2 regions of the Chromobacterium sphagni genome follow, and region 2 is predicted to be linked to the other one. Evidence: predicted binding sites of a transcription regulator. Region 2 holds the regulator's gene; the other holds the start of a gene.
What was found. Region 2 encodes FNR, which switches genes on or off when oxygen is low (the NO sensors DNR and NnrR bind a similar motif). Its sites were predicted from a motif close to TTGATNNNNATCAA; they were not measured.
Positions count from the first base shown of each region.

Region 1 (4,881 bases), 140 kb from region 2:
GTCCAGGCTGCCGTCCGCCAGCATATTGTCCAATACTTCCACCGCGTCGTGGCGGATCAGGCGCAGGTTGGAGAGCTCTTTTTCCGCGATCAGCTTGCACAGGTTGCCGACGCCGGGGGCGTGCACCTCGATGCCCAGGTAGTCCTGTTCCGGATTGGCGGCGGCGATTTCGGCGGTGGCGCCGCCCATGCCGAAGCCAATCTCCAGGATCTTGGGCGCGCTGCGGCCAAAGGCTTGCTCCAGGTCTAGCTGTTCGGGGCGGTATTCGATGCCCCAGCGCGGCATGCCTTCGTCCATGGCACGCTGTTGACCGGGCGACAGGTGGCCCTGACGCAGTACGAAGCTTCTGATCGCGCGTTGAAAAGCCGGATTTTCCATTTTGCTGGCCTGCTGAAAACTCAAAAAAAACGCGATGTTACCGAATCTTGGCGCGGCTTGCGAGTATTGCCGCCTTGCGCGGCTCATCCCGAGACAGCTCCGCCAGATAGTCCAGCACGGTGGGCCAGCGCAGCGGCGTGCCCAGTTCGCGCTTGATCCGGCTGTTGTCCAGCCGGCGCGACTCGGCCAGGAACGACCATTGCTGCGGCGAAACCCTGGCCTGGACTTCGCTGCGCGGCAGTTGCGGCGGGCAGGCAAGGCCCAGCGCCGCGCCCAGTTGCCGGTACCATTTGCTGACCGGCAGCGGCAGATCGTCGCAGGCGTTGTAGACGCGGATGCCCTGGCGGCGGCGCAGCGCGGCCACGCACAGGCGGGCCAGATCGTCGGCGTGGATATGGTTGCTGTAGCTGTCCTCGTCATCAACTATCAGCGGCGAGCCGTTGGCGAAGCGCGCCAGCGGCAGCCTTTCGTCGGCGTAGATGCCGGGCGCGCGCAGTATCGTCAGCGCGCCGCGATGGCGGCGGACAAAGCGGCGCAACTGGCTTTCCGCGTCGGCGCGGCGGCAGGCCCGTTCGCTTTGTGGCCGCAGCGCCGCAGTTTCATCCAGCGCAATGCCGTTTGCATTGCCGTAGACGCCACTGGTGCTGATATAGACAAACTGCTGTGGTATGCTGTCGCCTTTTGCCAGCGCGTACAACAACTTGCGCATCCTTGGGTCTTTCGCGCCGGACAGCGGCGGCGGCGCGCACAGCAGCAGCGCATCGGCGATGCCGGCCAGCCGCGTCAGGCTGTCGCGATGGTCGAGATCGCCGGGAATGGGCTGGACGCCGAGGCCTCTCCATGCTTCGGCCGCCGCCGCGCTGCGGCATAGGGCCAGGACTCGCCAGCGGCCCAGCAAGGCGGGCAGGGCGCGGCGGGCGACATCGCCGGCGCCGATTATCAGTAAAGTACGCATGGTGTGCATTTTAGCCAGAATTCGGGATTGAGATACGACATGACTTGCCAGGTGAAGGTGCTCCCCAGCGGGCATACATTCGGTGTGGAAGCGCACGAAACCATTCTTGAGGCCGCTCTGCGCCAGGGCGTGGGCCTGCCTTATGGCTGCCGCGACGGCGCTTGCGGCGCCTGCAAAGGCAAGGTAGTGGAGGGAGAGGTCAGCCAGGACGGCTTCCAGGAGAAGGCGTTGTCGGCCAGCGAACAGGCGCAGGGCCTGGCCTTGTTCTGTTGCGCCAGGCCGCAGGGCGACATCAGCATCGAGGTGCGCGAACTCACCGGCATGGGCGACATCCAGATCAAGACGCTGCCGTGCCGCGTGGAAAAGATGGAAAAGATTCATGACGTAGCGGTGCTGAAGCTCAAGCTGCCGGTGTCCGAGCGCCTGCAGTTCCGCGCCGGCCAGTATATCGACATCCTGATGAAGGATGGCAAGAAGCGTAGCTTCTCCATCGCCAATGCGCCGCACGACGACGCCTTCCTCGAATTGCACATCCGCCACCAGCCGGGCGGCTCGTTCTCCGACTATGTGTTCAGCCAGATGAAGGAGCGCGAGATCATGCGCTTCAAGGGCCCGCTGGGTTCCTTCTTCCTGCGCGAGGATTCGGACAAGCCCATCGTCCTCATCGCCAGCGGCACCGGCTTCGCGCCGGTCAAGGGCATCATCGAGCATGCGATCCACCACGGCATCCAGCGCCAGATGGTGTTCTACTGGGGCGCGCGCAGCAAGGCCGACCTTTACATGGCCGACCTGGCCGAGAGCTGGCAGGCCGCTCACCCGCATATCACCTTCATTCCGGTACTGTCCGAGGCGCTGCCGGAAGACAACTGGAACGGCCGCGCGGGCTTCGTGCATCAGGCGGTGCTGGAGGATTTCGCCGACCTGTCCGGCTATCAGGTATACGCCTGCGGCGCGCCGGTGATGGTGGAGGCGGCGCATGGCAGCTTCACCCGCGAGCGCGCTTTGCCGGAAGACGAGTTCTTTTCCGATGCCTTTTTCCTGTCCAAGGACATGAAGAGTGGAAAGTAGACAGATAAATTGCTGATTTGCATACAGAAAGCCCCCGGCTCGTGCCGGGGGCTTTTTATTTGTTCTGCATCAATTCGCGTCGGGCGGCGGTTTGATGTGGGTCAATTTCCATGTCGGCATAATGGCTATTATGTCGTCAGCTAAGGATGTCGAGGCCGCGGGCCGGAAGGAGGAATCATGGAATTGTTGACCCTGTTGATGTCTGACGACGTGGGCCGCTTGAGCCTGCTGACTATCGTCGTGACCATGCTGGTGGTGCTGGGCGCGTTGTGGGTGATTTTCAAGAACATCAACAAACCCGGCAAGTAAGGTTTTGTACTCCTGCAGTTTTGGCATTTCCTCTTGATGTGTGTGTTGGCGGGTACGGCGGTGGGCCGTATCCGCTTTTTTTTGCCATGTCTGGCATCGTGAATGGCTGAACTTTCCCTGCGGGCCCGGGGTCTGTTTAATGATGGCAAAAGAATTTCAGCTCGGCGTTTTGACTTGCCATTGTCCTATAGGAGCTTGCGTCCCCGCTTATCCACACCGGAATACAGCTGGAAATTCTGTATTTTTTGTCCGAGGTCATGGCATCCGCGATGCCGGCTTCTGTTTCGATGCTTCCCGCCTATGCTGAATTTTGCCGCGGTATCCGGCGATGACGTTTTGTCAGGGCATCGACGGGCATGACGCCTTGTCGCAAGCCCAGGTCGCATCTGCAGAGGTCGGCGGGTAGCCTGCCAAGTCCGCTTGATGTAAGTCAACTGAACAGATGACACGTCTGGAAACCCTGCTTTTGCCGGGTATACCATTATTTCAGATGATAAGAATTTAATAATAAACACGAATGCTCGGTTTACATCTCAGATCGGAGAACGAAAATGTCCACAGAAACTGCAAGTCAAGCCGGCATCGCCGAAAGCGCCTCGCCCAGGCTTAAACTGGGCGCGCTGACAGCGCTGGTCGTCGGCTCGATGATAGGCGGCGGCATCTTCTCGCTGCCGCAAAACATGGCTGCCGGCGCCGGCGCCGGCGCCATCCTGATAGGCTGGGCCATCACCTTTGTCGGCATGCTGGCGCTGGCCTTCGTGTTCCAGATGCTGGCCTCGCGCAAGCCTGAAGTGTCGGGCGGCGTCTACGGCTACGCCAAGGCCGGTTTCGGCGACTACATGGGTTTCAACTCGGCCTGGGGCTACTGGATTTCCGCCTGGATCGGCAATGTGTCCTACTTTGTGGTGATGTTCTCGGCGCTGGCCTTCTGGATTCCGGCCTTCGGCGACGGCAACACCCCCACCGCCATCGTCTGCGCCTCGGTGCTGCTGTGGTGCCTGCACTTTCTGGTGCTGCGCGGCGTGCACGGCGCGGCCTTCATCAACACCATCACCACCATCGCCAAGCTGGTGCCGCTGGCGCTGTTCATCCTGCTGATCGTGTTCGCTTTCAAGGTGGATACCTTCAATCTGGATTTCTGGGGCAACGCCAAGCTGGGTTCCATCGTCGATCAGGTGAAAAGCACCATGCTAGTGACGGTGTGGGTGTTCATCGGCATCGAGGGCGCGTCGATGTTCTCCGGCCGCGCCGACAGCATGAAGGACGTGGGCAAAGCCACAGTGATCGGTTTCCTGCTGACCATCGCCTTGCTGGTGGCGGTATCGGTGCTGTCGCTGGGCGTGATGACCCAGCCCGAGCTGGCCGCATTGAAGAACCCGTCCACCGCCTACGTGCTGCAGAAGGCCTTCGGCACCTTCGGCGCCAATCTGATGAACGCCGGTCTGGTGATCTCGGTCGGCGGCGCGCTGTTGGCCTGGACGCTGCTGGCGGCCGAAGCGCCTTACCTCGCCGGCAAGGACGGCGTGATGCCCAAGGTGTTCGGCACCGTCAATGGCAACGACACCCCGGCCGCCTCGCTGTGGCTGACCAACGGCCTGATCCAGCTGTTCCTGGTCATCACCCTGTTCAGTTCGGCCGGCTACCTGGCGCTGCTGTCGCTGGCCACCTCGATGATCCTGATTCCCTACCTGTTGTGCGCCGGCTATTCGCTGTTGGTCGCCAGGCGCGGCGAAGGCTACGCCCAGGGCGAAAGCGCCGCCAAGGAATTCTGGACCGCAGCGCTGGCCACGGTATACGGCGGATGGCTGATCTACGCCGCCGGACCTAAGTATCTGTTCCTGTCGATGATCCTGTACGCGCCGGGCCTGCTGTTCTACCTGTGGGCCAAGAAGGAACGCGGCGAGAAACCGTTCAACCTGATCGAGGCGGTATTGGCCGCGGCGGTGGTGGTGTTGGGCGTGATCGCCACCTGGCAGCTGGCCGTTGGCCATATCAGCCTGTAAGCAAGAATTTCGAAATCCAGTCGCGGGGGCGGATGGCTCGCCCCTGAAGTCAAACAAGACTCAAGGAGTATCGTTATGACCAAGTTCGGTGTTCATTCAGAGTGCGGCAAGCTGCGAACTGTGATGGTGTGCCGTCCCGGCCTCGCCCACAAGCGCCTGACCCCCGAC
Region 1 is NZ_MKCS01000001.1:998,217-1,003,097, forward strand. Features, by position in the region: gene trmB (tRNA (guanosine(46)-N7)-methyltransferase TrmB) at 1-378, opposite strand, end outside; gene BI347_RS04750 (SDR family oxidoreductase) at 416-1,333, opposite strand; gene BI347_RS04755 (CDP-6-deoxy-delta-3,4-glucoseen reductase) at 1,373-2,401, shown strand; gene BI347_RS22510 (DUF3149 domain-containing protein) at 2,579-2,710, shown strand; gene arcD (arginine-ornithine antiporter) at 3,262-4,713, shown strand; gene BI347_RS04765 (arginine deiminase) at 4,789-4,881, shown strand, end outside.
Region 1: a site for FNR is predicted at 2,493-2,506, ahead of BI347_RS22510 (DUF3149 domain-containing protein). Genes of this name have one in related genera too.

Region 2 (4,881 bases):
GGTATCGAGGTTGAGCGACGCGCGCTGGATAACACTGCCAGCACGGCGAGCGGCTTTTACCGCGACATTGAGCATCGGATGCATTGACGGCCTCTACACTTGAACAATAGGCAGGCGCGGCGTTCGATCACGCGACGCCTGCTGGTAACAATCTGGGTTAAGGAACAAAAAAACCCGACGCCTGGGCGCGGGCTTTTGATATATGCCCGCTATTTTAATGTGAAACCGCCAATGAATAAACCCCAAGTACCTGATTTTCTGAAAAACATCCGCATCGTGCTGGCCAGGCCCAGCCATCCGGGCAACATCGGCTCGGCCGCGCGCGCGATGAAAACCATGGGGCTGACCCGCCTCTATCTGGTGGAACCCAAGGTGTTTCCCAGCGACGAAGCCAACGCGCTGGCCTCCGGCGCGGTGGATGTGCTGGAGCGCGCCACCGTGGTGTCCTCGCTGTCTGAGGCGCTGTCCGACGTCACCGTGGCCTGCGCGCTGACCAGCCGCCGCCGCGAGCTGACCACCCCGCTGTCCACCCCGCGCGAAACCACGCCGGAACTGGTGGCGCGCGCGCGCGACGGCGAGCTGGTGGCGCTGGTGTTCGGCAACGAAACCTTCGGCCTATCGATAGAGGAAGTGGAGCAGTGCAACCGCCTGGTCACCATCCCTGGCAATCCGGACTACTTCTCGCTGAACCTGGCGATGGCGGTTCAGGTGATGACCTACGAGCTGTTCAGCCATACCGGCGTCGGCGTGGAATACCTGCGCGCCGACGGTGAAGCCGCCACCCAGGGCGAAGTGGAGGGCCTGTGCGGCCACCTGGAGCAGGCGATGGAGGAGATCGGCTATTTCCGCCGCCGCAACAGCGAGCGGCTGATGCGCCGCATGCGCACCCTGTTCAACCGCTCGGGGCTGCTGCGCGACGAAATCGACATCCTGCGCGGCTTCTTCAAGCAGGTGCAGCGCGCTGCCGACGGCAGCCTGAAACGGGATGAAGACTGAGCCGGATTTCTTCCTGCCCTACGCGCACCCGGCGGTGCGCGATCTCGCCTTTTTGCTGACCTCCCCCTCCCCCTGGCTGTGCGGCGCCGATCTGCCGCCGGAACGGCTGCTGGGTCCGGACGGCGGCGCGCTGCTGCGCCAACTGGACCAGCAGCCGGCGCCCTTGCTGGCCTGGCTGGCCTTCGCCCGCGGCAACAAGCTGGGAAAATATGCAGAAAGACTATTTTCTTTCTGGTTCAGATGGTCGCCACACATACGGATTGCCGCTGAAAACCTCAACGTCATCAACAGCACGCGCCGCACGCTGGGCGAGTTCGACTTCCTGCTGTGGCTGGACGGCGAGCCCTGGCATCTGGAAACCACCAGCAAATTCTATCTGCAGCTGGACGACGATCCCGCTTCGCTGATCGGCCCCAGCCTGCGCGATGCCTGGCGGCTGAAGGCGACCAAACTCGCCACACAGCTGCAACTGAGCCGCCATCCAGCCGCCGCAGCGCTATTGCCCGATGGTTTCGCCGACTGCCGGATAGGCGCGCGCCTGACCGGCTGGTTCTTTTACGCCGCCGGCCGGCCGCTACCACCCCTGCTGGCCCGCGGGCAATTGCGCGGCTGGTACGCGCCGCTGGAACAGGATTGGCCGCAAGCGCAGCCAGGCTCGCGCTGGGCCTGGCTGCCGCGCCTGTCCTGGCTGGCGCCGGCGCTGCTGGACGAAGGCGACATCCAGCAGCAGGCGGCCCTTCGTGCGCGGCTGCAGGCCAGCCAGGCGCCGCAGCTGGTGGCGGAGCTGCAGCCCGCCGCCGGCGGCTTGTGGCAGGAAGTGGCGCGCGGCTTCGTCACCCCCGACGGCTGGCCCGACCCCGCGCGGCTGGCGGAGCTGCAAAGCAATCTGCCGCAGCCATGAAAAAAGGCAGGCCTGATGGCCTGCCTTTTCATTGCGGTGATACGCCCGGCTCAGTGGCCGCTGGCGTGAATGCAGCCGGCGATCAGGTTTTTCAGATCCTCCACCTTCACCAGCTGGATATGCTTGTGGTCGACGGTGATCCAGCCCTGCTGCTGGAACTTGGACAGCGTGCGGCTGACCGTTTCCAGCTTCAGCCCCAGGAAGCTGCCGATTTCCTCGCGGCTCATGCGCAGGATGAAATCGTTGGCGGCGAAGCCGCGGGTCGACAGCCGCTGCGACAGATTCAGCAGGAAGGCGGCGATGCGCTCTTCCGCCTTCATATTGCCCAGCAGCAGCATCACGTTCTGGTCGCGCACGATCTCGCGGCTCATCAGCCGGTAGAAATGGTGCTGCAGGCTGGGGATGTCGCGGCTCAGCGACTCCATGCGGCCGAACGGCAGCTCGCACACCTCGCTGTCCTCCAGCGCGATGGCGTCGCAGCTGTGGTTGTTGGTGGAGATGCCGTCCAGCCCCATCAACTCGCCCGACATCAAAAAGCCGGTCACCTGCTCACGGCCGTCCTGGCTGGCGACGCAGGTCTTGAAGAAACCGGTGCGCACCGCGTACAGCGACTTGAAGCCCTCGCCGCTGCGGAACAAGTATTCGCCGCGCTTCAGGCGGCGGCTCTGGCGGATCACCGTATCCAGCTGGCTCATCTCCTCGCGGTTGAGTCCGACCGGCAGGCACAGCTCGCGCAGGCTGCAGCTGGAGCAGGATATTTTCAGTGTGTGTAGAGCTGTATGGTTTTGTTCAGACATGCTGTGTTTGCTGCAAGCTGGTGAAGCTTGACCCTCGTCAATGCGGAATTCGCAGGTTTTGCGCAAATTTACCAGTCCACCAGAAGTTTTACCATCCGAATACGACATGAAAACCACCCATCCGTTTTCCCCCGCCCATTTCGAGTTCGACAGAGCACTGATCGAACGCCTGGATGGATCGGGTCCAAGATACACGTCATACCCGACTGCGGATCGCTTTACGCCGGGCTTCTCAGCACATGACTACCAGCACAGGCTGCAGCAGCGCCGGATTGGCGCCAACCGCAAACCTTTATCATTGTACGCTCATATACCATTTTGCAACACAGTTTGTTATTACTGCGCCTGTAACAAGATCATCACCAAAAACAAGGGCAAGGCCGACCAGTACCTAGACTACCTGGAGAAGGAGATCCGCTTGGTGGCGGAACAACTGGGCTGTCGGGAAAAAGTGATACAGCTGCACTTTGGCGGCGGCACGCCCACCTTCCTGTCCGACCCGCAGCTGAAACGGCTGATGGCCATGCTAGGCGAGCACTTCGAGTTTCTGAGCGACGGAGAATATTCCATCGAGATCGATCCGCGCAAGGTAAAACGAGAAACCATGTTCAGTTTGGCAGAATATGGCTTCAACCGGATCAGCGTCGGCGTGCAGGATTTCGACCCGGCCGTGCAGCTGGCGGTCAACCGCGTGCAAAGCGAGCAGGAAACCCGGGAGGTGATCGAGGCCGGGCGCGAGGCCGGTATGAAATCGGTCAGCCTGGACCTGATCTACGGCCTGCCGCTGCAAAGCCGCGGCTCCATGCTGCGCACGCTGGAAAAGGCCATCGCCCTCGATCCGGACCGGCTTGCGCTGTACAACTACGCCCACCTGCCGACGGTGTTCATGCCGCAGCGGCGCATCCATGAGGCCGATCTGCCCAGCGCTGGCGCCAAGCTGGACATCCTGCAGAACGCGGTGCAGATGCTGAGCGACGCCGGCTACGTCTTCATCGGCATGGACCACTTCGCCAAACCGGACGACGAACTGGCGGTGGCGCTGCGCCAGGGCCGGCTGCAACGCAACTTCCAGGGTTACTCCACCCATGCCGACTGCGACATGCTGGGCTTCGGCGTATCGTCCATCGGCAAGGTCGGCTCCTGTTACAGCCAGAACGACAAGACACTGGAGGGTTATTACGCCGCGCTGGACCAGAGGCGGCTGCCGGTGGTGCGCGGACTGACGCTGGACAACGACGACGTGCTGCGCCGCACCATCATCCAGGGGCTGATGTGCCGCTTTTCGTTGTCTGTCGAAGCGATCGAAGAGATCCACGGCATCGATTTCGCCCAGTATTTTGCGGCGGAAATGCCACAGATCCGCGATTTCCAGCAACAGGGCCTGTTGTCCTTCGACGGCGACTTCCTGATGGTGGAGCCCAAAGGGCGCTTCCTGATCCGCAACATCGCCATGGTCTTCGACCGCCACCTGCGCGAGCGCAAGACCCACGCCCGCTATTCGCAAACCATCTGACCATTGCCGCCGCCCGAATTGCCGGCGGCGGCGTCTTGCCCCGCTCCACCGCATACACTCCACTCGCACAAGACGGCTTAACGCAAACTGCAAGAATTCCGCTTTGCGCTAAGCAAATTCACTTATACAGTGAACAGCGAGAAACCCCCGTTCGCATGTCTGGAACCAGAACGTTGTAGTCATGGTTGATTCGAAGGAGCCGTTGCATGTCCACCCCCATCGTCAGGCTGATGCAACGCCTGAGCTATCCCCAGCGCTTCGCCCTGATAGGCCTGGTTTTCGCCGCGGCCCTGCTCTATCTGGTGTACGGCCTGTATCACAGCAACCAGGACAATATCGACTCCACCACCAAGGAAAGAGTGGGCGTGGTTTACATGCAGCCGCTGGCCGGCCTTCTGGCCGCGGTCCAGCAGCAGCAGGACTTGGCGGTGCACGCGGCGCTCGGCGACGGACAGGCCAAGAACGCGCTGGCCGCCGGCGCATCGCAGTTGCAGGCGCGGTGGCAGGCGCTGAAAACCGTCAATGAACAACTGGGCGCCGACCTGGCCAGCGGCGATGCCTGGAAGGGCGCCGCGGCGAGCTGGGACAAGCTGCAGGCGCTGGGATCGGCCACGCCGGCGCAACTGATCGCCGGCTACGGCGCGCTCAACGACCAGCTGAACAATCTGATCGGC
Region 2 is NZ_MKCS01000001.1:1,137,171-1,142,051, reverse strand. Features, by position in the region: gene BI347_RS05455 (inositol monophosphatase family protein) at 1-84, opposite strand, end outside; gene BI347_RS05450 (RNA methyltransferase) at 232-996, shown strand; gene BI347_RS05445 (DUF1853 family protein) at 986-1,897, shown strand; gene fnr (fumarate/nitrate reduction transcriptional regulator Fnr) at 1,948-2,694, opposite strand; gene hemN (oxygen-independent coproporphyrinogen III oxidase) at 2,801-4,207, shown strand; gene BI347_RS05430 (methyl-accepting chemotaxis protein) at 4,414-4,881, shown strand, end outside.